Regions from separate parts of the Cellulosimicrobium sp. PMB13 genome, predicted to be linked through region 1. Evidence: predicted binding sites of a transcription regulator. Region 1 holds the regulator's gene; the other holds the start of a gene.

Evidence for each region. Region 1 encodes HspR, which represses chaperone genes until heat shock. Its sites were predicted from a motif close to AAGTTGAGTCNNNNNGACTCAACTT; they were not measured.
Region 2: V5D56_RS01800 (Hsp20/alpha crystallin family protein) is a predicted target of HspR. The motif match lies at 6,785-6,809, and genes of this name have one in related genera.

What each region holds. Positions count from the first base shown of each region.
Region 1 is NZ_CP145910.1:212,670-222,291, reverse strand. Features, by position in the region: gene dnaK (molecular chaperone DnaK) at 1-1,349, shown strand, start outside; gene grpE (nucleotide exchange factor GrpE) at 1,346-2,029, shown strand; gene V5D56_RS01175 (DnaJ C-terminal domain-containing protein) at 2,190-3,191, shown strand; gene V5D56_RS01170 (heat shock protein transcriptional repressor HspR) at 3,205-3,675, shown strand; gene V5D56_RS01165 (DUF1540 domain-containing protein) at 3,868-4,176, shown strand; gene V5D56_RS01160 (hypothetical protein) at 4,306-5,103, opposite strand; gene V5D56_RS01155 (sigma-70 family RNA polymerase sigma factor) at 5,308-9,622, shown strand, end outside.
Region 2 is NZ_CP145910.1:343,824-353,445, reverse strand. Features, by position in the region: gene V5D56_RS01845 (kynureninase) at 1-411, shown strand, start outside; gene V5D56_RS01840 (PaaX family transcriptional regulator) at 482-1,453, shown strand; gene V5D56_RS01835 (DapH/DapD/GlmU-related protein) at 1,554-2,030, opposite strand; gene V5D56_RS01830 (maltose acetyltransferase domain-containing protein) at 1,915-2,190, opposite strand; gene V5D56_RS01825 (hypothetical protein) at 2,433-3,098, opposite strand; gene V5D56_RS01820 (ChaB family protein) at 3,258-3,683, shown strand; gene V5D56_RS01815 (ADP-ribosylglycohydrolase family protein) at 3,718-5,082, opposite strand; gene V5D56_RS01810 (hypothetical protein) at 5,105-5,422, opposite strand; gene V5D56_RS01805 (heme-degrading domain-containing protein) at 5,545-6,024, shown strand; gene V5D56_RS01800 (Hsp20/alpha crystallin family protein) at 6,227-6,730, opposite strand; gene V5D56_RS01795 (hypothetical protein) at 6,904-7,896, opposite strand; gene V5D56_RS01790 (exonuclease domain-containing protein) at 8,022-9,323, opposite strand; gene V5D56_RS01785 (acyltransferase) at 9,436-9,622, shown strand, end outside.

The DNA.
Region 1 (9,622 bases):
CGCTCCTCGAGGTCGGCAAGGACGAGGACGACTTCTCCACGATCCAGGTCCGCGCGACGTCGGGCGACAACCGCCTCGGCGGCGACGACTGGGACCAGCGCATCGTCGAGCACCTCATCAAGCAGGTGAAGAACAGCTCGGGCGTCGACCTGTCCAAGGACAAGATCGCCCTGCAGCGTCTGCGCGAGGCCGCCGAGCAGGCGAAGAAGGAGCTGTCGTCCGCGACGAGCACCAACGTCTCGATGCAGTACCTCTCGATGAGCGAGAACGGCCCGATCCACCTGGACGAGAAGCTCACGCGCGCGCAGTTCCAGCAGATGACGCAGGACCTGCTCGACCGGACCAAGGCCCCGTTCCACAAGGTCATCTCCGACGCGGGCGTCTCGGTCTCCGACATCGACCACGTCGTTCTCGTGGGTGGCTCCACCCGCATGCCGGCCGTGACCGACGTCGTGCGCGAGCTCACCGGCGGCAAGGAGCCCAACAAGGGCGTCAACCCGGACGAGGTCGTGGCCGTCGGCGCCGCGCTGCAGGCCGGCGTCATCTCGGGCGACCGCAAGGACGTCCTGCTCATCGACGTGACCCCGCTGTCCCTCGGCATCGAGACCAAGGGCGGCGTGATGACCAAGCTCATCGAGCGCAACACGGCCATCCCGACCAAGCGCAGCGAGATCTTCTCGACGGCCGAGGACAACCAGCCGTCGGTGCTCATCCAGGTCTTCCAGGGCGAGCGCGAGTTCGCGCGCGACAACAAGCCGCTCGGCACGTTCGAGCTCACCGGCATCGCGCCGGCCCCGCGCGGCGTGCCGCAGATCGAGGTCACCTTCGACATCGACGCGAACGGCATCGTCCACGTCGGCGCCAAGGACCGCGGCACCGGCAAGGAGCAGAAGATGACCATCACGGGCGGCTCGGCGCTGCCCAAGGACGACATCGACCGCATGGTCAAGGAGGCCGAGGAGCACGCGGCCGAGGACAAGAAGCGTCGCGAGGAGGCGGAGACCCGCAACCAGGCCGAGGCGTTCGTGTACTCGACCGAGAAGCTCGTCTCCGAGAACAAGGAGAAGCTCCCGGCCGACGTCGTCACCGAGGTCGAGGCCGACATCGCGTCGGTGAAGTCCGCGCTCGAGGGCGAGGACGCCGCCGCCGTGAAGACGGCGCACGAGAAGCTCGTCACGTCCTCGCAGAAGATCGGCCAGGCGCTGTACGCGTCGGCCGAGCAGGAGCAGGCGGCAGGCAACCCCGGGGCGGCGCAGGACGACGCGACCGCCGCGGCGGGTGCCGGCTCGGCGCCTGACGAGGACGTCGTCGACGCCGAGATCGTGGACGACGAGGACGACAAGAAGTGACGTCGGACGACGCACGGGGCCCCGAGGAGCAGGCCGGCGAGACCGGTCAGGGCCCCGAGGAGAAGCCGTTCCAGTTCACCGACAAGCGCAAGGTCGACCCGGAGACCGCCCGGCCGCGCGAGAGCGCGGCCGGGGCGGGCCCCTCGGCCGAGCCTGCGGCCGGTGCGCCGGCCGAGGCCGGCGACGAGGCGGGTACCGACCCGCTCGCCGGGCTCGACTTCGAGCCCTCGGGCGAGGCCGAGGTCGACGCCGCCGTCCTGGCGGCGAAGGCCGAGGCGGCGCAGCACCTCGACTCGCTCCAGCGCGAGCGCGCGAGCTTCACGAACTACCGCAACCGGGCGCTGCGCGACCAGGAGGCCGCGCGCACCAAGGGCGTGGAGGACGTGCTGACCGCGCTCCTGCCCGTGCTCGACGACGTGGACCGCGCCCGCCAGCACGGCGAGCTCACGGGCCCGTTCGCCGCGATCGCGGACAAGCTCGACGCGAGCCTCGAGCGGTTCGGGGTGCAGCGGTACGGGACGGTCGGCGAGGAGTTCGACCCGAACGTCCACGAGGCGCTCATGCACCAGACCGACCCCGAGGCCACCGCGTCCACGGTGAACCTCGTCATCGAGCCGGGCTACCGGATCGGCGAGCGCGTCGTGCGCGCCGCGCGCGTCTCCGTCGTCGGCCCGGAGTAGCACCACCCCCGTGCCCGACGGCGCGGGCGCACCTTCCGCGCGAAGGTGCGCTCCGCCGTCGGGCACGGGACGATCACCACCGGGAGCGCCGCAGCGCCCCGGTCGAGCACCGCGAGGACAGACCCACGAGCACACGAGACACGACCCGGAGGGAGGCGCCATGACCGGCCAGGACTGGATGGAGAAGGACTTCTACGCCGCGCTCGGCGTCCCCAAGGACGCCGACGACGCCGCGATCAAGAAGGCGTACCGCAAGCTCGCCCGCCAGTACCACCCGGACCAGAACCCGGGTGACGACGCGGCGGAGGCGAAGTTCAAGGAGATCGGCGAGGCCTACGCCGTGCTGTCCGACCCGAAGGAGCGCGAGCAGTACGACGCGATCCGGGCGATGGCGGGCGGCGGCGCGCGGTTCTCCGCGGGTCCGGGCGGCGCCGGCGGCGCGGGCTTCGAGGACCTGTTCGGCGGGATGTTCGGCGGCGGCGCCCCGGGCGGGGCGCGCGTGCGCTACTCGACCGGTGGCCAGGGCGGCGCGGGGTTCGAGGACATCCTCGGGTCGATGTTCGGGGGCGGGGCCGGTGGTCAGCGGTTCGCGGGCCAGGGCTTCGGCGGCCCGCAGGCCGGCGCCGACGTCGCCGCAGCCACGACCCTGCCCTTCCGCCAGGCGGTCGAGGGCTCGACCGTCACGTTCACCGTCGACGGCCGCCAGGTGACCACGCGCATCCCTCCGGGCGTGCGGGACGGCCAGAAGATCCGGCTGCGCGGCAAGGGTCGCCCGGGCAGCGGGGGCGGTCCGGCCGGCGACCTCGTCGTCACGGTCCACGTCACGCCGCACCCCGTGTTCGCGCTCGACGGGACCAACCTGCGCGTGAGCGTCCCCGTGACGTTCGCCGAGGCGGCGCTGGGCGCCACGATCTCCGTGCCGACGCTCGACGGGTCCACGGTCAAGGTCAAGGTGCCCGCGGGCACGCCGTCGGGCCGGACGCTGCGCGTCAAGGGCCGCGGCGTGACGGCCGCCAAGGGCACGGGCGACCTCCTCGTGACGGTCCAGGTGGCCGTCCCGCAGAAGCTGTCGAAGGCCGCGCGCGAGGCGGTCGAGGCGTTCGCCGCCGAGACGGACGGGCAGGACGTGCGCGCGGACCTCGCCCGCCAGGCGGCCCAGTGACGGAGGTGGCGTCGTGAGCCAGGACGTCCCCGAGGACGCGCCCGTCCTCGTCATCTCCCAGGCGGCGGCGCTCGCGGGCATGCACCCGCAGACGCTGCGCCAGTACGACCGCCTCGGGCTCGTCGTGCCGCGTCGCGCCGCAGGGCGCGGGCGCCGCTACTCGCTGCGCGACGTCGCGAAGCTGCGCGAGGTGCAGCGGCTCAGCCACGACGAGGGCATCAACCTCGCCGGGATCCAGCGCATCCTGGCGCTGGAGTCGCAGGTCGAGCGGCTCGAGCGCCGGCTCGAGGCCCTCTCGGCGCGCGTCGAGCCGGGCGGTCGCGTGTTCGCCGCTGCGGCGAGCGGCGACGTCGTCGTGGTCCCGCGCGGTCGCAGCGTCCGGCGCGGCGTCGACGACGCGCTGCGCGAGACGTTCGCCGAGCACGCCGAGGCGCGTGCGCTCGTCATCTGGCGGCCGTCCGCCCGGTCGCACGACGAGGGCTGAGCCTGTCGAGGCGGACGGGCCGCAGTCCCGAGAGACCGCCTGCGGTGCATTTTCGAAAGAATGATGTGCGCTATTGAAATGCGCGCGCGGCAATTGTTAGCCAGGCCTTGCTTGCTATACACGAGGGAATTCCGGGAATACCGTGGAGAACGGAAGCCCGGCCCCCCGGGTCCTCGGAGCGAGGAGACAACGATGAGCAGCCTCATGGAGATGCCCCAGGTCGTCGAGTGTTCCATCGACGGGTGCGGGTACAACCACGACCACGGGTGCCACGCCGGCGCCGTGACGATCGCCGGCCACGTCGGCGACGCGGAGTGCGCGACCTTCATCCCGCTCGGGACCAAGGGCGGGCTGGAGAAGGTCCTCGCGCACGTCGGTGCGTGCCAGCGCACGGAGTGCGTCCACAACGAGTCGCTCGAGTGCTCGGCGCCGTCCATCCGCGTCGGTGCGGGCCCGTCGAGCGAGATCAGCGCGGACTGCCTGACGTTCACCCCGCGCTGACGCGCGGGCTCCTCGGAAGGCGGTCCGGTAACCCACCGGACCGCAGGGACGCCCCGCCCCCTGACGCCCCGGAACGAGCGCTCGCCCGCTCGGCCGGGGCGTCGTCGTGCCCGGCCTGGAGCGGACTGCTCAGCGTTGGAGCGTGTCGAGGAGCGCGACGGCGGCGGCGTGGGTCCCCGGCAGCGGCTCGGTCCACAGGCGCGGCGGACGGCGCAGGATCGCCGAGACGCCGAGCGAGAGCCCGGTGCGCTCGATACGACGGCGCAGCTCGACCCGGACGGCCTCGCCGTCGACCAGACGCTCGCCCAGGACGACGAAGAGCCCGTTGCCGAGCGACGCCATCGGGTGCCCGTCGCCGAAGGTCTGCGTGAGCGCCCGACCCATCGCGGCCGACCGGGCGAAGCGTTGCCAGCCCGTCAGGTCGTCGACGGCCACGTCCACCACGAGCAGCCCGTGGGTGTCGCCGACGGGCACGCCCGAGCGCTGTGCCGCGCCGTACGTCTCGCGGAGGCGATGGGTCAGGTACTGGGGCGTCGCGAGCCCGGACTCGGGGTCGAGGACCTCCGGGGAGACCGGCGTCGCGGCGTAGCCCTCGGCCCACCCGACCGCGACGGCGCGCAGGAGCTCGAGATCGGGCTCGCGGTCGTGCGAGCGGTACAGGCACGCCACGTCGTCGATCGCCTCGCCGATGCCGACGCCGGCCTCGCCTCGAGCGTGCCCCAGCCGCTCCGCGGCGGGGGTGACGTCCTGCCGGTCGACGACGGCCTCGGCCAGCGCGTCGACGGCGGGGTGGTACCAGTCGCCCGGGCGCAGCCAGACCGTCTCGGCGCTCCTCTCGCGCCAGGCCTCGCGCAGCTGCTCGGGGGCAGGCGCGGCGTACCCCTGGATGTGGTCCATGTACATGAGACGCGCGGGAGCCGCCCTCATGACGCGGGTTCGACGAGAATCTTCGGCACGGTGCTGCAGCGGGTGAAAAGAACCGCCGGTAGCGGGTAAAGACGGGACGAACGGGGACGGTTCACCCCTTCCCGAGACGGATGTCCTGGACCCCCTCCCGGGAACTTGGACAGGCGTCTACCATAGGGCGCGTCGTACGTCTTGCTGCAGCAGGACGATGTCCGGGGCGGTGGCATGACTGAGGCGCGAACAGAGGTGTCCAGCGAGGCGTTGAGCGACGCCGAGCTCATCACCGCTGTGCGCGGAGGAGATCCGGCCGCCTACGGTGCGCTGTACGAGCGGCACGCCGCCGCGGCGCACACCGTCGCTCGCCAGTACGTGCGCTCGACGATGGACGCCGACGACGTCGTCTCCGACGCCTTCGCCCGCACGCTGTCGGTCCTGCAGAACGGCGGCGGACCGGACGTCACGTTCCGCGCGTACCTCTTCACCGTCGTCCGGCGGCTCTCCTACGACCTCGTCAACGGTGCCCGGCGCACCGAGCCCACGGACGACGAGCGCACCTTCGAGTCCGCGTTCGGGCCCATGGCCTCGACGGAGGACCCCACGCTCGAGGGCTTCGAGCGCTCCATCGTCGCGAAGGCCTATGCCGAGCTTCCCGAGCGGTGGCGCGCCGTCCTCTGGTACACGGAGGTCGAGAACCTCGCGCCCGCCGAGATCGCGCCGATCCTCGGGCTCACCGCGAACGGTGTCTCCGCCCTGTCCTACCGGGCGCGCGAAGGGCTGCGCCAGGCCTACCTCCAGCAGCACCTGACGTCGGTCCCCGCCGAGGAGTGCCAGGGCGTCAACCCGCTGCTGGGCTCGTACGTGCGCGGCGGGCTCGCGAAGCGCGAGACGGCGCGCGTCGAGGGCCACCTCGACGGCTGCGGCGAGTGCCGTGGGCTCGTGCTCGAGCTCGGCGACGTCTCGCACGGGATGCGCGCGGTCATCGCGCCCCTGGTCCTCGGGATCGGGGCGCTGGGGCTCGTCGGGACGGCGCTGCCCGTGTCCGGCGGGGCCGCGGTCGCGGGCGGCGCGGCCGCTGCACTGGCAGGCGCCGGGGCCGGGCAGGGCGCCTCCGGCGGCGCGGCCGGCTCCGGCGGGGCAGGCTCCGGAGGTGCGGCCGGCTCGGGAGGTGCTGCGGGCTCCGGAGGTGCGGCGTCCGGTGGGGCTGGTGGTGCGGCGTCCGGCGGGGTGGCGGGAACCGGTGGGGCCGGCGCGGTCGGCGCCGGCAGCGCGGGCAGCGCGGGCGGTGCGGCAGCAGGTTCCGGGGCGGCCGGGAGCGTGGTCGCGGGCAGCGGCGCGGCGGGGGGTGTCGCGGCCACGGGTGCCGCGGTGGTGGGAACCGCGGCAGCCGGCGGTGCGGGGGCCGCCGCAGCGGCCGGCGGCCTCGCCGCGCTCGTCGCCTCCGCACCCCTCGCTGCCGCAGCCGTGGGCGTCGGGGTGCTCGCCGTGGCGGGTCTCGGCGTCGCGGGCGCTCTGGGCGTCTTCACACCGGACGACACCCCGACACCTGAGCCCACCGCCGCGACGAGCTCGTCGCCCAGCGCCTCGCCGGAACTCTCCGGCTCCGCGACGACCGAGCCGTCCGCCGCGCCGACGGACCCGTCGACGGACCCCACGTCGCCGGCGAACATCCCGACCACGGACCCCGCGACCTCCGCCGAGGGCGCCGTGGTCGACGATCCCGCACCGGACACCGGCGCCCCGGTCACCTCGCCCGTCGACCCGGGCACGACCCCGGTGGACGCCGGGCCCCCGCCTGTCGACCCCGCGCCCGGTCCGGTGGAGCCCACGCCGGGGCCGACCGAACCGCCGCCGCCCGCACCGCCCGCGCTCGAGCTGTCCCTCGGGACGGTCACGCTCGCCGCACGCCAGCCCGCCGACCTCACCGTCATCGCGGCCAACACCGGTGGCCGCGCGGCCGAGGAGGTGCTCGTCGAGGTGACCCTCCCGGAGGGCGTCACGACCGGCAGCTCAGCGCTCGTCCCGGGCGGCGCGTCGGTCGCGCCAGCGCTCCGGGCCGCGGCGCTGCCGTGCGGCGCCGCCGTCGCGCAGGAGGACGGGACGAGCGTCGTCACGTGCTCCGTCGGCGTGCTGTCGCCCGGTGCGAGCCAGGACCTCGTGGTCCAGGTGACGGCGCAGTCCGGCGGCGAGTACTTCTTCCACGGCGTCGCGCGGGCCAAGGGCATCGAGCCCGTCCGCAAGGCGTTCCGGCCGACGTCCGTCGGCTACTACGGGGCCGAGGTGCGCGTCGCGCCCGTGTACGCCGAGGGGCGGGCGTTCGCGCTGACGAACCCCGGGACCGTGGACATGGCGCTCGAGGTGCGCAACGCGGGCGACAAGGTGGCGCTCCAGCCCTCGGTCGAGTTCGCGCTCCCGGACGGTGTGGTCCTCGTGACGGACGGCGACGGCGTGCAGCGCGCGGACGGTTGGGTGTGCGAGCCCGGCGACCGTTCCCAGGTGTCGTGCTCCACCGAGACCGAGCTGGCGCCCAAGCAGCGGGCGCGCTTCGCCGTCGACCTGCTCGCCGACGCCGAGGACGCCGACGGCGCGCGGCACACGCTGACGGTCAGCGGCGACGCGGTGGACGCGCACGACGGCGCGACGACCGTCGTGCTCGACGTCGCCGAGGCCTGGGCCGGCGCCGAGGACGGGCTGACCCGGCCGGTCGTGCCGCAGTGCGGCGTGCCCGGCGATCCCGAGCGCGCGTCGATCCACGCGCAGTACACGAACACGACGGCGTACGACGACCTCACGGTGACGGCGGAGGCGGCCGGGTCGAGCGCGACGTCCACGGTGGCGCGCGGGGAGACCCGCGAGCTGCGCGTCGACGACGGCGTGCGGTTCCCCGCCGGGGCCGCCGCCGTGGTGCTCTCGACCACGATCGCCGGCCAGCCGTTCGACCACCGGCTCGACGCCGGGCCCTTCGACGCCCTCGACTGCTGGGACCCGACGTGGCTCACCGCGGCCGACGTCGGCGTCACGGCGCAGAACGTGGACGGCACGGTCCGGTACACGGCTGACGTCGTCAACGACACCGACGTCGCGATGGACGTGCGCCTGCTCGCCCCGTCCGGCGGCACGTGGGATGCCGTCGGCGACTCGGACGCGGCCAGGCTCCCTGCCGAGGGTGGCGCCGGCGCCATGGTGCTGGAGACCGGCCTGCGCGAGACCCCGCGCGGGAACGCGGTCCTGCGCCAGTACCGCTGGCACGCGGACGCGGACGGCGACGCGAAGGGGTACCAGAGCCTCCTGCCGATCCTCCTGGACGAGCAGCGGATCGCGCCGACCGTGTCCGAGCCGAGCGTCGGCCGGTGCGTGTTCGACCCGGCGACGGACACGTCGTCCGCGCCCGTCACGCTGCGCTACGACAACTCCGCGTCGACGCTGCCCGTGGTGTTCTCGGTCGCCGACCACGCGGACCTGACGCGCACCGTCCCGGCCGGGACGGTGCTCGACGTCGACCTGCCGCGCGCCGGTGCCGCGGCGGTCTCCTACACGGTGCGGACCGACGGCGCACGGTCCGTCGCCCGCGGGGTCCCGGCCGTGGACTGCTTCGTGTGGTCGGTCACGGGCACTGCCTCGTCGCGCTGGTCGGCGGAGTCGGGATCCGTCGTCGTGGACGGCACATTCCGCAACGGGCACGCGGCGGCGCCGCTGAGCGTGGTGATGGACGCGGGCGAGCTGGGTGTCACGGAGCGGGTGGAGGTGGCGCCCGGCGCGGAGGTGTCGCTCTCGGTCGACACGGGGTCGCACGACGTGGCAGCCGGTGCGGTGACGTTCCGGGTGACCCGGCTGGACGGGTCCGAGGGGACGCGTGAGGTGGCGGCGACGTTCGACGCGGCGCGGTACGCGCCGTCGGCGGCCGCAGCGCCGAGCGTGGGGGAGTGCGTGTTCGACCCGGCGACGGACACGTCGTCCGCGCCGGTGTCGCTGCGGTACGACAACGCGGCATCGACGGTCCCCGTCGTGTTCTCGGTCCAGGGTCGCGACGACGCGACGGTGACGGTCGAGGGCGGCGCGGCGCAGGACGTCGAGCTGCCGGGCGGCGTGGGCCAGCAGGACGCGACCGTCGTGGTGCTCGCCGACGGCGCCGTGATCGCGACGCACACGATCCCCGCCGTGGACTGCTTCCGCTGGTCCGTCGACGGCGCGGTGACCTCCGGCTGGGTCGTCGACGCCGGGACCGGCTCGGCCGTGCTGACGGGCACGTTCCGCAACGACCACCGGGCCGCGACGCTCCGGGTCGTCATGGACGCGGGCGCGCTGGGCAGCACCGAGCCCGTCGACGTCGCGCCCGGCGCTACCGCGACGCTGACGCTCGGGACGCGGCTGCGTGACCTCCCGGCCGGGTCGGTGACCTTCCGCGCGGAGCGGACCGACGCGACCGGCGGCTCGCACGACCTCGCGCGGTCGTACGACGCGTTCTCGTACGTGCCCGCCTGGGCCACGGCCGCGACCGTCGAGACGCGCTGGCAGGACGGCTCGGTGAAGATCGTCGGCACGC
Region 2 (9,622 bases), 130 kb from region 1:
GGCATGCTCGCGATGCAGGACATGGTCGACCTGGTCGCCGAGGCGGGCATGGACGCGATCCGCGCGAAGTCGGTCGCTCTGACCGAGCACGCGCTCGAGCTCGTCGACGAGCTGCTCGTGCCGCTCGGCGCCCGGGTCGCCTCGCCGCGCGACGCCGCGCGACGGGGAAGCCACGTCACCGTCGACCACGACGCGTTCGAGGCGACGCTCCCGCTGCTCTGGGCGCGCGGCGTCGTCCCGGACTTCCGGCGTCCGAACGGGCTCCGCCTCGGGCTCTCGCCGCTGTCGACGTCGTTCGACGAGGTGCGGATCGGCGTCGAGGCGGTGCGCGACGCGCTCGTCGAGGTGACCTCCGGCGCGGTGCCCGCCGAGCGGCTGGTCGACGCCGCGCCCGACGCCCCGACGCCGTGACCCCACACCCGGACCCGACCACTGGTCCCGGCACTGGTCCCGGCACTGGTCCCGACACTGGTCCGACGTCGTGATCCCGACCTCGGAGCCGGACACCGTGGTCCTCGACGACCTCGACGCCCGTCCGGGCAGCGCGACGTCCCTGCTGCGTACCGTCGTCGGCCTCTACCTGCGGGACCTCGGCGGCTGGGTCGCGGTCGCGGACCTCGTCGCGCTGCTCGACGCGGTCGGCGTCCCGTCGGCGGCTGCGCGCAGCGCGATCTCGCGCGTCAAGGCCAAGGGGCTGCTCGTCGCGGCGGACGTCGGCGGCCGACCGGGCTACCGCCTCGCGCCGGGTGCGGACGCGATGCTCGCGCGCGGCGACCGGCGCATCTTCGCCTACCGGCAGCAGGCCGACGACGACGCGTGGCTCCTCGTGTCGTTCTCCGTCCCCGAGGACCGGCGGGCCGCGCGCCACCAGCTCCGCCGTCACCTCGCGGGCATCGGGTGCGGGACGGTCGCCGACGCCCTGTGGATCTGCCCCGCGCACCTGGCCGGCGAGGTCGAGCAGATCCTCGACCACCTGGACCTGCGCGACGCCGCGACCCTGTTCGTCACCGGCACGCCGCAGACGCACGGGACCTTCGCCGACGCTGCAGCCCGCTGGTGGGACCTCGACCGGATCGCCGCCCTCCACCGCAGGTTCCTCGCGCGCCACGAGGGCGCGTCGAGCCGGCACGTGCCCGACGGCGCCCGGTCACCCGTGCCCGACGGCGCCCGGTCACCCGTGCCTGACGGCGCCCGGTCTCCGGTGTCCGACGGCGCCCGGTCACCCGTGGCCGCGACCTCCCCGAGCGACGCGTTCGCCCGCTGGGTGCGCGCCGTCGACGACTGGCGGACGGTCCCGTACGTCGACCCCGGCCTGCCGCCGAGTGCGTTGCCCGCCGACTGGCCGGGGACGGCGAGCGTCGCGCTGTTCGACGACCTCAGGACCACGCTCGGCGAGGCCGCGGCCGAGCATGCGCGGACCGTCGCCGGACGAGGGTCGCCCTCGCCGAGGTAGTACCGCGGTCGGCGTGGACAGACCGGCGAGGCCCTTCGATCCGTGCGACGAGCCGCGGCGGCCTCCGGCTCGGCGACCTCAGGCTCCCGCGGCCCCGGTGTCAGACGGCGGTGCCCGGCGCGGCGGCCGGGACGATCCGTGGGCCAGGGCCCGGGAGGTCGAGCGTGCGGGGCGCGCGGTAGGACCATTCCCGGTCGGCGTCGGTGATCTCGCGGAGCACACGCGCCGGCACGCCGCCCACGACCGTCATCGGCGGCACGTTCCCCGCCACGACGGCTCCCGCGGCGACGACGGAACCGCGCCCCACGGTGACGCCCGGCAGGATGACCGCTCCCGTCCCGACCCACACGTCGTTCTCGACGACGACGGGCGCCGAGAACTGGGTGCCGTCGGTGCGCAGGTCGGGGTGCACGGGGTGGCCGGTCGTCGAGATCGTCACGTTCGGCGCGAACATCACGCGGTCACCGATGCTGATCTCGACGTCGTCGACGAGCGTGAGCCCGAAGTTCGCGTACACGCCGTTCCCGAGGCGCGTCGTGCCGCCGTACGCCACCCGCAGCGTCGGCTCGATCCACACCCCGTCGCCGACGGCGGCGAACAGCCCGCAGCAGGCGCTCGCGCTCGCCGGTCTCGGAGGGTCGTGTCGCGTTGAAGTCGTAGGTCAGCTCCGTCGCGCGGGCGCGCTCGGCGGCGAGGCCGACGACGCCGTGGTCCGTGTACAGCTCGTGCGCCGCCATGCGACGCCGGGTCTCACGTTCGTGCTCGTCCACAGGTCTGGCTCCACGAGGTAGGAAGAAGGTCGCGGTCAAGGTTCCGGACCCAGCCTCTCGCATGCTCGCTCGAACGACGCACTCCGGGCCGAGAGATGCACTTCTCCGTGCACCTTTCGAGCGCGAGTGCGTCGTTCGGTCGCGGGTGCATCGTTCGAGCGCACATGCGTCGCGTGCCGGGGAGTGTGTCGCCCGTTGCAGACGCGCTCTCAGCCGACGTCCGGCACGACGATCGTCGTCACGACGTCCGTCACCGCGGGTCGCCGCGGCGTCGACCCGAAGCCGAAACGAACCGGCGGGTCGACGGACGTCATGCTCCCCAGGGACACGCCGTCCCACGAGGACGTGACCGTCTCGAGCGCGTGCACGTCCGTCGCACCGTAGTGCTCGACGCGGCCCGAACCGGCGCTCCCACGCGTCCGGACGCCGTGGAGCAGCGCTCGCGCGACCGGGTCCGTCACGGCGGTGAACCGGCGCGACCCGGCCACCCGGTCGGGCACGGCGCGCAGGGCGTGCCCCAGCCCCGTGCGCTGCCCGACGGCGAGCCGTGCCTCGAGCGGTCCGGCCGCCACGTGCCACGGGGCGGGCGTGCGCCGGTCGCGACCGCCGACGGACGCCGCACCGAGGTCGTCGGCCGGGAGGTCGCGAACCTCGACGGGGACGATCTCGACGCGGTCGAAGGAGTACGTCGAGCCGACGAGCGACGCCACCGCCTCGGACGGTGCGAGCAGGAGACGCTCGCCGTCGGGCCGTTCCACCATGACGTCGGAGAACGCGCCGAAGGGCGAGCGGTCCCAGCGGCCGACGACGACCCGGGTCCCGGACGACGTGCCCCAGCCGGCGATCCGGCCGTGGAAGATCAGGGCGCGCGACATCCGCGAAGCGTATGCGGGGGTGTTCCTCGTCGCCCGGCGGAGGCATGCGGCGTCGGTCGTCGGTGCCGCACCTCCGCGCTGGCGAGCGACGGCGCGCGGCGAGACGCTCGACGGGAGGCGGCGACCGCCGTCGGGCAGCGAGCGGGAAGGAGGCCCACCGTGCCGAAGACGACCCGGAGCGGGGACGCGAAGGAGTCCGAGATCCCGAGCACGTTGCAGCGCTCGGACGAGAAGGCGCAGCGGACGTTCGCCAAGGCCTACGACGCCGCGATGGAGCAGTACGGCTCGGCGGAGCGTGCGAGCCGCGTCGCGTTCGCCGCGCTCAAGCACACGCACGAGAAGATCGGCGACCACTGGGAGCCCAAGGACGAGCCTGGGCCGTCGGACGAGCGCGCCGAGGAGGACGGCCTGGAGTCCTCGGCGGAGACGGCGGGCGGCGTGGACGCGAACGCGTCGAAGGAGCACCTTCTCGACGTCGCGCGGCGGCTCGACGTGGACGGCCGCTCCTCCATGAGCAAGGACGAGCTGGTCGACGCGATCCAGCGCGCGAACGACCGCGCGACCCGCCACGCGCGCGGCGACTGATGGCCGGGCCGCCGGGACCCAGGTCCTCGTCCGGTCAGCGGCCGTCGTCGAGCGGCTGGACGACGATGCCGCCGAAGTAGGCCTCCTGCGCGCGGTGCTCGACGCCCCCGATCCACACGCGCCCGGCGAGGACGTCGGGGGAGGCGAGAGTCCCGTCGGCGGAGAACGCGGTGTAGCCGCCGCCCGTGAAGGTCGTGTTCGACAGTGTCACGGGCCGACCGGCCTCGTCCGTGACCGCGGCCGAGCACCACGCGCACACGTGCCGCGGATACCGCGGGTTCTGGTCGACGAGCGTCCCGCACACCGGGCAGGACTGTGCGGGCCGGTGGGCGCCGTCGGGCAGGGTGAGCCTGCCCGCACGGACGAGGCCGCCCTGCGCGGTGCGGCGTGCGAGCGCCGTGAGCACGCGCGTGCCGATCCCGGGCCAGCCGTGGACGGCCGCCGCCCAGTCGTGGGGTACCCGTCGCGCCCCGTAGCGCGCACCGAGCAGCGCGCCGGCGATCGCCGCCACGGTGTCGGTGTCCCCCCCGATCGCGACCGCGGCCTGCAGCGCGTCCCGGAGGTGGTCGTGCTCGCCCGACGACTGCGCAGGCGTCGTGGTCGCGATCGCGTGCCACGCCGCCTGCAGCGCGGTGACGGTGAAGCCGTTCTGGCGCAGGTCTGCCGTCGGGCGGGGAAGCTCGGCGTCGGCGATCCACGCCGACCAGCTCGCGGCGGCGTCCGGCTCGAGAAGGTCGAGCCCCGCGCGCACGTCGAGGCGCCGCTCGGAAACCGCGACGCGCACGGCCTCCGACCACAGCACGCACGAGTCGGCCGCGAGCGGGTCGGTGTGGGTGAGCTCGGCGACGGCGCGCGCTGCTCGGGCGGTCGTCTCGCGGTCGTCGAGCGCGACGAGCCCGACGACTCCCGTGCGCATCAGCGCGCCGTTGCCGGCCGAGCGTCCCGTCGCGGCGTGCAGCGCCTCGGCCGCAGCCCGCAGCCGCTGTGCGGCGGGCCCTCGGCGTGCTGCAGCGTCTCGCAGCACGGCTGCCGTCTGCGTGCCGATGTCGCTCGCACCCCCGGTGCGCCACTCCTCGAAGGCGGCGGCGACGTCGTCGAGCGGGGTGGCGCCGAACGCGTCGGGGACGGGCGAGAGCACGTCGTGCGACGCGGTCACCCGGGCGACGCACACCGACATCTGCGTGTCGTCGCTCCACTCTCCAGGCGCGTACGGGCCCAGACCGCCGCCCCGCATCACCGCGACCTCGTCGCGTCGCCCCGGGCCTGGAGGTGCCGCGAACTCGTACGGCACGCCGAGCGCGTCACCCGCAGCCTGTGCGAGCAGGGCGCCCGACGCGCGGTCGAGCAGGCCGTGGTCGAGGACGTCGACCGTCGGGCCGGCGGACGGTGCGGCGGTCACCGGGTGCAGCTCCCCGAGCGCATCATCGCCGGCCCTGTGGCGGGTACTCGCCGCTGCGGATCTTGCGCATCATGAGGGCACGGGCCCAGAGCGTGAGGCCGGCGAGGCTCGTCGACGTGACCACGGCGAACCAGCGCGAGACGTTCTTGCCCTCCCCGGCCCAGGCACCCGTGAGCAGCCCGCCGAGGAGCGAGGCCGCGATCACGAGCGCGACGATCGCGTAGACCAGCAGCCAGTACCGCACGAACCGCACGGCACCCTCCGGCGTCCGGCCGCCGCGACGGCGCGGTGCGGGCGGAGGCGGCGGTCCTGGGGGGCCGGCGGGGCGCTGCCAGCTCATCGCAGGGTGCTCACGGGTTCTCCGGCGGTCTCGGGTGCTCGGTCGGGCCGATGGTCGGCCGGACCCGAACAGTGTAGGGACGGACGAGGAATCACCCGCCCCGCTCGTGCCACGATGGCGGCATGACGACGACGCCCGACGACCTCGCCGCGACCATCGCCTCCGTCGAGGCGCAGGAGCACGAGCTCGTGCTCGCCTCGTTCACGCACGACGACGCGTGGCGCCTCGGGTGCCTCCTCGTCGAGCTCGCCGCAGAGCGTGACCTCGCGGTGACGATCGACGTCCGCAAGGGCACGCAGCAGGTGTTCCACGCCGCGCGCGAGGGCACGACGCCCGACAACGACACGTGGGTCGAGCGCAAGGTGCGGGTCGTGCAGCGGTTCGGGGCGTCGTCGTACCTCGTGGGCCTGCGGGCCCGGGCCAAGGGGACGACGTTCACCGAGCAGCACCAGCTCCCGCTCCAGGAGTACGCCGCGCACGGCGGCGCCTTCCCGGTGCGGGTCGAGGGCGCCGGACCCGTGGGGGTGGTGACCGTCTCGGGGCTCCCGCAGGCGGAGGACCACGCGCTCGTCGTCGAGGCGCTGCGCACCTTCCGCGGCTGACCGCCTGCCGAACCCGGGGTCGTGGGTCACCGCCTCCTGCCGAACCCCGGGTTGTGCGGCAGGTGAGGCGCTGATCGCCGCACAACCCGGGGTTCGGCACCTGGCCCGGGCACGACGACGGGCCGGTACCTCGGGAGGTACCGGCCCGTCGGGGGTCCGGCGGCGCCAGGGGCGGAGCGCGGCCGGAGCAGGTGGCGCGGCGTCAGGCCGCGCGCGTGACCTCGATGCGCTGCGGCGCACGGCCGGCGAACACGCCGGCGACGGTCACGGTGAGCACGCCCGCGTCGTAGGACGCGCGGACGGCGTCGGCGTCAGCCGCCTTCGGCAGCGTGACGGTGCGGCGGAACTCGCCGAACCGCACCTCGCGGATGTGGCGGCCGACCGGCTTCTCCGCGGCGGGAGCCTCCACGGGGCCGTCGGTCGCCTCGGAGCCCTCGGCGGCCTCGGGCGCCTCGACGACGCGCTGGTCACGACGCTCGCCGCGCACGACGAGCCGGCGACCCTCGAGCTCGACGGTCACGTCGCGCTCGGGGTCGACGCCCGGCAGGTCGAAGCGGGCGACGAGGTCGTCGCCGTCGCGGTAGACGTCGGCGGCCGGCGCGTAGCCGCTCCGCTGCGCGGGGGCGACGGGACGCGTCCACAGGTCGCGGACGAGACGGTCAGCGGCCAGGGCGCCGAACGGGATCGGGGTGAGGGTGGTGGTCATGGTGACTCCTCCGGGTCTGCTGCCGCGGTGAGCCCGCGGCGTCTGACGGGGTCAACCTTGAGCGATCGGGACTCAATCCCGCGTTCGCGCACGACGAACGGCGGCACTCACCGGATCGGCGTCCGGTCGGGGCGAGCAGGATCAGCGACGCCGTGCGCGAGCCGCAGCGGGGGTCACCGGCGCCGGGCCGCCCGCCGCGCCTTGCGCGCCTCGGCGGCGCGCTCCTCGGCGGCCTCGAGCGCGTCGTCGGCCGCTTCGAGCCCGGACTGCGCCTCGTCCTGCGCGGCACGCGCGGCCTCCAGCCGGGCACGGGCCTCGTCGCGCTCGTCCGCCAGTCGGGCGAGCTCGTCCTCGATGCGACCGAGGTCGTCCTCCACCTGCCCGACGGCGTCGCTCGCCTCGCGCGCCCGGGCGTCCGCCTCGTCGCGGGCGGCCTCGAGCCGGTCCACCTCGGCCGCGGTCTCCTCGACCGCGCGCTCGGCCTCGGCGAGCGGGTCCGGCTCCTCCGCCTCCGGGGGCTCGGGCTCCGCGCCACTGCCGTCGCCGCCGGCCTTCGTACCCCCGCCCGCCTTCCCACTCCCGCTGCCGCGGCGACCCTTCCGCGCCGGGCCGAGCGCGCCGTCGTCGCCCACCACGTGCAGCGTGACGACGTCCGCGGGCTCCCCGCCCTCGTCGACGATCCCGAACCCGACGTGCTGCAGCGCCTGGCTCAGGCGCCCGGCCTGCACGACGGCGCCCGCGTCGGGGTCCATGACGGCCGCCGTCAGCGTCTCGGCGAGGCGGTCGACGGCGCTCGCGGAGACCGCGCGCCCGGCCACCTCCCCGGCCTTCCGGACGGTCCCGACGAGCGCCTCGGCCCGCTCACGCCGCAACCGGTCGAGCGCCGTGATCCGGGACCGGTCGCGGTCCTCGGTCGCGTCGCGCAGCTCGTCGCCGATCGCGACGAGCGCCGCGACCTCCTCGGGGTGCTCGCGCGCCACCTGGTTGACGACCCACGCGGCGACCGTCGGCTTGGGGAGCCGGCCGACCCGCTCGGCACCGACGGCGTCGCCCGACGCCTTGATGCGCTTCGACGCCGCGGTCCGCGCGACGACGAACTGCTCGAGCGGGAGCGCGTACAGCTCGTCGAGCAGGGTGTCGACGTCGACGGGAGCGTCGGGACTCATGGGGACAGCCTCCCCGCTGGCCGCACGTCCCGCAGCGCCGAGCCCGCCCGGCCCGTTGAGTGCTGGGTATTTGTCGTCTGTGCTCTGCCCGGACGACAGATACCCAGCACTCAACGGGTGGGCGCTCAGGCCGAGCGAGCGACCCCTTCCGTGGTGCGCCCGACCTCGTCGAGCAGCCGGGCGAACGCGTCCTCCGTGACGATCGGGATGCCGTAGCGCCGCGCCGTCCGGGCCTTGGTCGACAACGAGTCCGGGTCCGCCGTGACGACGAGCCGCGTCCGGCGCGTCACGTACGCCCACGGCGCGAGGCCCGCCCGGCGCACGGCGTCCTCCCACGCGGGGCGCGTGCGGCGCATCGACCCCGTGAGCACGACCTCGTCCCCGGGAGCCAGGGCGAACCGTTCCCTGGGCCTGACGCCGCCGCTCGCCTCGTCCACGAGCCGCGCCCCGAGCGCGGACTGGGACGCGGCGAGGACGTCGTCCGCGTCGAACCCGAGCTGGCCGGCGACCTCGTGCAGCGTCGGGTCCGCCGCCAGGGCGTCGAGCACGCCGGCATCGTCGACCCGCTCGCCGAGTACCGACGACCCGGCGCCGTCGAGGACGTCGCGCGCGAGCGTCGCGAGGTGGTCGCGGTGCAGCCGCTCGACGTCCGACCGTCCGAGCCCGGCCCGTCGGGCGGCGTCCACCAGAGCGCTGCGCTCCGTGTGCGACACGTACCGGTCGAGCAGCGCGAGGTCGAGCAGCGCGAGGTACTCCTCCGCCGTCCCGGGACTCTCCCGAGCCGTCGGGTCGTCCAGGGCCGCGAGCCAGTGGCCGTGGAGCCGGCTCGCGCCGCGCCGCACGGGCTCGACGTCGAGCGACGGCGGCAGGGTCCAGCACACGCCGTCCGCCGCGGCACGGGCGACGTCCCAGCACTCGTCGTCCCGCGCGACGTCGAGGTAGTGCGCGAGCAGCCCGGCCGTGGCGCGCGCGTCCCCGAGGGCCGAGTGCACGCCGTCGTGCGCGACACCCACGGTCGCGCAGCACGCCGCGAGGCTGCGCGACCCGGTGAGCCAGCGCCCGGCGAGCTGCTGCGTGCACACGCACGCGAGCGGGTCGATCGCCGCGGCGACGCCCGCGCGGCCGAGCTCAGCGCGCAGGAAGCGCGTGTCGAACGACGCGTTGTGCGCGACGAGGACCCGGCCGTCGAGGAGCCGCAGCAACGCCGGGGCGACGCGGTCGAACGCCGGCGCGAGCGCGACGTCGGCGGCCGCGATGCCGTGCACGTGCTGCGGTCCCAGGTCGCGCCCGGGGTTGACCAGGGTGCACCACTCGTCCTCGACCTGGCCCGCGTCGTCGACCAGGACGACGGCGACCTCGGCGACCCGGTCACCGAGACGAGGGGAGAACCCGGTGGTCTCGAGGTCGACGACGGCGAATCCGGGCACGGGCACAGTCTGCCGCACGCCGCCGACGGGACGGCCGGTCCCGCGTGACCGTTTCCGTTCGCTTCCGCCGCGGCCGACGTCGGTCCCGGACGCCTGTGCGAGCCTGGTGCGCGTGCCCGGCCCGCTGACCCCCGACTTCGCCCCCTGGACCTTCGACACCACCGCCTCGCCGGAGCAGCGCGAGGCCAACGACGAGCGCGTCGCGACCCTCCGGGCGGCCGGCCACACGATCGGTGACGGCTGCGTCGTGTCCGGCCTCGCGGACGTCGACGCCGACTCCCTCGCCCTCGGCGACCGCA